One region of the Lentilactobacillus hilgardii genome, then DNA from elsewhere that is predicted to be linked to it. Evidence: riboswitches for the same ligand, from Rfam matches in the RefSeq annotation. Region 1 holds a riboswitch; the other holds the start of a gene.
The links. A riboswitch is a leader RNA that binds a small molecule or an ion and turns the genes downstream of it on or off. The one in region 1 is predicted to bind thiamine pyrophosphate.

Region 1 (3,182 bases):
CAAACAAATCGCTAACCGTTCGCAAATGGGCACTTAACTGATCCGCAAAGAGACGTTGATCTTCAATTGTTTTGCTTTTAGTAATTAATTGGGTCTGAACAATTGTTTCAGCGTCCGCATATCGTAAATCCTGTTGAATATAGTAGTTCAAAACATCAGGAGATAGTCGATTGCTGATAACATCCTGGATAAAAGAATTTTGTTTATTTGCTTCCAAATAAGGTTGTGCATCTTTAATTAAAGACTGAGAAAATGACATTTTTAATCCCCCCGAGTGATCTTAGCAGTTGGAACTGGCAAACCTAAATTATCACGTAAAGTATGACCGGTATAATCTTTTCTGAATAACCCTCTTTTTTGCAGGATTGGGACGACGTAATGAATAAAATCGGCCAATGATTCTGGATAAGTCGGCGCCATGATATTAAATCCATCGGCTGCACCGCTTTCAAACCAATTTTGCATCATATCCGCTACTTCTTCCGGACTTCCCACAACTGTTGCGTGTCCGCCTCCAGCAGCTAAACGTTGAAAAAGTTGTCTGGCAGTTGGCTTTTCAGTGTCAATAATCCGCTTGATAACCTCATAACGTCCTTTAGGGCCTGAAAATTCCGAAATATCAGGTAATTCTGGGACCGGAGCATCCAAATCCCATCGTTTAACATCCTGGCCCAAAAAATCACCAAGTTGGGCAACTGAATCATCAAGGGGCAGAAGCTCATCCAATTCGGACTGCCTTCGTTGCGCTTCTTCATGAGTACTCCCAACATAGGGAACCAGCCCTGGCAGGATAGCCGGTATTCCGGATGAGCGTTTAAACTCAGCCGCACGTTTTTTGATATCTTGATAATAAGCTTGTGACTCACGAATATCCCAGGCAACCGAATAAATAGCTTCGGCATATTTTGCACCAAGATTTTTACCTTGGTGTGAAGCGCCTGCTTGAAAAATGACAGGTCTTCCTTGTGGTCCTGAAGGAATGTTAAGCGGGCCTTTAACATCAAAAAAGTCACCATGATGGTTAATCTCATGAATCAGGGATGAATCTAACCAACGATCGTGTTCGGCATCATTGATAATTGCACTAGCAGGAAATGAATCCCAAAGCTCGATCATGGTATGAATAAATTCATCGGCACGCAGGTAACGGTCAGCATGATTTGGCAACTTTGACAAGCCATGATTTTGGGCTTCTTCATCAAACATCGACGTAATCACGTTTACGCCCGCTCGACCATGACTGATATGGTCAAGACTACAAATTAATCGGACCATATTATACGGATCATACAGCGTCGACGAGATAGTTGGCACAAGACCAATATGATGTGTCTTTCGAGCCATTGCAGTGACACAGGTAATTGGTTCCAAAAAATAAGAAACGCCTCCGTAATAACCACCCATAATCGATTGACCATCTGCAAAAAAGATGGTGTCAAACTTCCCGCCTTCTGCTAACTGTGCAAGCTTCTCAAAATAGTCAATTTGACCAACTTGACTAACAGTAGATCCGGAGCGTCGCCAAGCAGCGCCATGATGACCTGAACTAAATAACAACGCACCTAAATGCATTTGTCTACTCATAATGTTATTTCCCTCCAATTTAGATTTAAACAAGTAAATCAGAAATCCGTTAACGTCTGTCATGATCACCTCGCTATTCATCTTGTTGGGGGGCATTATCGCATTACGAGCATTAAAAAAGTCCACTTTCAAAAAAACAAAAAGTGGACTTTCAGTCGTTTACTCATCAAAAAATGCTGAAAATGGTCTCCCTTCGGCAGTACTAACTGCATCAGGTTCCATGGGTTTGTCTCAGCTTAGTTAAAAGCACCCCAGACCACAAAATGATATTTAATTTTTCGTACATATTCATTTAAAGGGAGATTATAATAAATGTCAAGATTAATTGTGGCCAAGAATACATAAGGAGGCTTCCAGATGCTCAACAAAACAGATAAACGTCTAGTCGTTCAAATCATTAAAAAGTCCCCGGATTTAATGAACATTTTGAAAGTAATTGCACAACTGAACCTACCACAAGGCGCACTTGCGGCTGGAAGTATCCGAAATACCGTCTGGCAAGTGTTAAGCCATCAGCCTATAGAACTGATTAATGACGTTGATGTTGTCTATTTCGACCCACAACGACCAAGGAATGATGACCAAATAATACAAGCATCTTTAATTAAAAGGATGCCTGATTACCAGTGGCAAGTAAAAAATGAAGCTTACATGCATTATTACGATTTTAAGGACGCCTCAAAATTCACGTCTATAGAGGATGCAATTTCACACTTTGTCGAAACACCAACGTGTATTGGTGCATACCTTAAGGGCAACGACATTGAAATCATTGCACCTTACGGCCTGACAGATTTAATTCAATTAAAGTGTCGGCCAATTCCGATGTTTCAAAATAACAAAACGTGCTTATCCATTTATCAAAATCGTATTCAAAGAAAGAATTGGAAGAAGCGATGGCCAAATTTGGCAATTATTAATAGTTAGCCGAAGTACATGCGTTTAAAAACATGTGCTTTTTATTTGTACTTTATTAAAAACAAAAAGCAATTTTTTTAAACATAATGACTCATTATTCAATCTTTTACGATCTCTTATTTACCCAAGTCAATTAATTATCCGCAATTCAAGGATAGATAAATAATGATGCCAATTTAACGGCATCATTTCTTTTTACTATAATCATTTTGTTAACTACCCTATGCCTAGGATTTCGTTAGTTCAAAATAATGGCGACTATCTTTCGATTTATCAAAAAATCTCTTCTAGTATAGGAAATGAATTAAACCAATCTTATTTTTGCTCTCCTCAAATTCATAACTAAGAATATATATAACAAGCTGACATTGATCTCATATTCTTTATTGAAAATATTAATAATAATTGATAAGCGATATACAGTCATCGAAAAATAGGCATTGATTATCGTTTTTCGATAATTTATAATCAAAGCACAGAAAAGAGGAGATGCTTCACATGCCAAAACTTTTAAATCGCGCATTACTTGTCGTGTCATTTCTGGCACAAATATCATTTGTTATTTCTTGGATTGGTTTCTGCATCCCGGTGTATTTTATCTATCAGGCCTTAAAGGGTAACGTTGTATCTAACATTCTGGATAATAACGATTTTCAGGTGATCTCAAATCATGCCCACGT
Region 2 (3,182 bases), 830 kb from region 1:
TAGGTCATCCCTTTCTGATAATAGTGATTGTTATTTCACCCTTAGCATACACGTACAGTTGGCTGTTGGCATGGGATTGACTTGGCAATTCTTATTTTGAGAAGTTTACCGGAATTCAAAAAGAGGCGCTGAAATTTCCAGCTCCTCCCAATTAAAGATCTAATGTAATTCTGTATCAAAAACTCAAGAAATGGTTATTCCTGGTAATCATCGGGTGTCTTTTCGATAATAATCTGACCCTGTTCATCGGTCCGAAAAGTCACCTGATCACCAGCTTGGAGAAAATCTGTCTCGCGTAATTCCGCGGACATTGATACTCGACCATTGTTAGAAACTATCTGTACATGTTTTGACATAATAATTCCTCCTTGTAGTCTATGATGTTGTGAACAGCAGTTACATTAAAAGTTTACATGATGTAACTTGTTCATTATTCTAGCATAAGGCGGATTAAGTAGCAATTGATTCATCTTTAATGAATTTTGACGGCGAATACTATGATTCAATGACAATGATAGAAAAAATATTTTTTAACTGTTGGTAAATTTAAACCTGATTTTGCTGGAAAACTGTCAATATTCACCTCCCAATTGTAAAAGATTGTAAAAATCAAAAATTGATGCGCCATTTATGGATTATTGAAGTATAATTCGATTATAAACAAATAATTATTGTTTAGGGGGGTATCAGAATTGAAATTTAGACGATCATTTTTTGCAGTAACGTTGGCAACTTTTGCTGGTGTGGGTGTTTTTGCTGGCTTTAATCAAAGCACTATTGCGGCCAGTTGGCATCGAGGCACACCTAAAGCATTACGTGGAAGTTGGACACACAAGGATAAGGCACCATTGGGATCGGATGCAATAACCGTGACCAGGAACAAGCTTGATTGGGCGAGCAGCGGGATGCAGGCCCATAATATCAGAAATCCCCGGTGGAAGTATCTCGGGAATCGTAAGTATGTGATTGATGGCTATGAAACCTTTCATCCATATACGAAGAAAGGTTTCCATGAAAAAACAGTTCTGGGGCGTCGGGGTCATCATTTGGTTATGTATCGATCTGTGCATTCAAAGTCTGGGACATATTTTCATAGAAGCTAATAAGTGTATCTGATTGTCACCAATTAACTGCTATAAATAAACGAAATAAATATCATTCGTGGTCTAGGGTGCCTTTAATGGCTGAGAAATACCCATGGAACCTGCTGCAGTTAGTACTGTCGAAGGAAGATCGAGTAATTAGCATTACCAGTCCGCTTGAAATGACAAGTGGGCTTTTCTTTTGTCACGACTGGTTCCCCAAACCAGGAATTTTAGGAGGAATCAGTATGTCATTATCTGAAGAAATGATCAAAGAAGCCCGACCATATTTGGTTGCCAGCGAGAAGCATCCTTTTGTTCAGGGCATTATTACCGGGAAATTAACGCCAGCCCAATTACGTTATTATGATGAGCAGGACATCGCATTTGAATACAATGAGGTAGCGGTCATTAGTGCGTTAATCAACAACAGTACAACTACAGACCAAGCTTTGCTGTTTCAAAAACGATTGTCTTTGCAGCTGACGATGTTGCGTGATTGGTTAAAACGGGAACCCAACGACATGACGCATGATTGGGCAAGCCTTAAGCAGATAAAGATTCAGCCGATCAACCAACTTTATCGGCAGCACATGGTCGGTACCATTGCTACCAATGGTGTGCTGCAGATCCTGCCATCGTTTGCGGCGGGTGAGTGGCTTTATATTGAGTTGGGCAAATATATGCAGAATCAAGCCCGGGTGAATGACGAACCGTTTCACAGTTTTTTGACACTTGCCAACCAGGACTTTCTTGGACCGGACGGCTTTATTGAACGCTTCTTCAATATTATCGATCAAGAGGCGAAAACAGCGTCACCTCAGGAACAGAACCAAGCCAAGGATACTTTTCTTAAAAGCTGTTTATTGGAATGGTATTTTTGGGATGCGGCTTATAAGCAGACAACTTGGGATGATTGGCGGACAGTGGCACCTGAGGGACAGGATCAACCGAATTTGTAAATTGGGATTTTGATAGATAGGCCATGATTGAAGGGGAACCTATGGAATCTTTTGTCGCCATATTGATCGATTGACAGGGCAAACATTTCAAGCTCAAGCGCTTGCTTAAAATGACACTTGTATGTATGATTTGGCTGTAAAAGCGGACTGGTGAATCCGGCAGCTAAGTGCGAAAAGCTGAAATGCTGGTCATTCAGGGACTTTTACGTTGCTAAGATTTTTAATTAAATTGGGTACTCAACTCAGATGCGGTAACCCCCCTCAAGCTACATTTGAGACAATACAACGGATCCCCATGCCGGGTTGTGGCATGGGGATCTATTGTTTTTAAGATGTTTCAAAAAATTGAAAATTCACTTTAAAGAAGAAGTATAATTAGTTTTGAAATATGTGGATTAGTTTATAGTAACCATTGAATGATCAATTATGGGGAAAGAAGATAGTGTTAAATTGAAGATTAGTCGAGAATTATTTGTAGGAATGGCGTGTTTTGTAGGCGGAATGGCCTTGTTCACTTATAAACCATCAGAAGTTCAAGCTAAAAAAGTTTATTATACAAATCCTAAGGCATTAAGGGCACATACTTGGTATGGTCATACGAATGCATATAGCGGGAAATGGCTCTATGAAAGAATTCATTTTTCTAAACATACGGTTTATTTCGCCAATAAGATTCATAAAGACGACAAATGGAAAGTAAGCCACATTCCGGCAAAAAGATATGTCATTAGTAAATCTCATGGGTGGTACTTCTTTGGAGCGAAAGCATCAGATGATATTACGACTGTACAGATTAATCGTAGAAAATTGGGTGGTTCCAACCGGCTAGTTCTTAGCGTTTTTGATCAATCCAATGATAAGGGTGGGTATCAGGAACAAGCTCCTTATAAAGTATGGGACTACACAACGAGCCTCGGAACTGCTAAGGGTTGGTATCATAAGATAAATACAGTTCCTTCCATGTAATTATAAGCGTGTAAAGCAAAACATGGTTAAAAGCAATGGATAGCTTCCGGCGGGATTAACCAAGTGAGTTATCAGGATACACATGCCACACTTTTCAACCATTCAAACTCAACGGAGGTGGCGGGTATCCGAATTGGTAAGACTTGGAGAAGTCGAGACGGACCTGTGAGTA

Region 2: it holds a riboswitch for thiamine pyrophosphate, as region 1 does, so the genes downstream of both, GQR93_RS03865 (thiaminase II/PqqC family protein) here and GQR93_RS07850 (LLM class flavin-dependent oxidoreductase) in region 1, are expected to answer to the same signal.

What each region holds. Positions count from the first base shown of each region.
Region 1 covers NZ_CP047121.1:1,681,066-1,684,247, forward strand. The annotation lists gene GQR93_RS07845 (TenA family protein) at 1-259, opposite strand, end outside; gene GQR93_RS07850 (LLM class flavin-dependent oxidoreductase) at 262-1,584, opposite strand; TPP riboswitch at 1,756-1,848, opposite strand; gene GQR93_RS07855 (nucleotidyltransferase family protein) at 1,942-2,511, shown strand; gene GQR93_RS07860 (DUF2975 domain-containing protein) at 3,001-3,182, shown strand, end outside.
Region 2 covers NZ_CP047121.1:849,218-852,399, forward strand. The annotation lists gene GQR93_RS15255 (AbrB/MazE/SpoVT family DNA-binding domain-containing protein) at 195-356, opposite strand; gene GQR93_RS03860 (hypothetical protein) at 693-1,103, shown strand; TPP riboswitch at 1,158-1,248, shown strand; gene GQR93_RS03865 (thiaminase II/PqqC family protein) at 1,331-2,044, shown strand; gene GQR93_RS03870 (hypothetical protein) at 2,471-3,010, shown strand.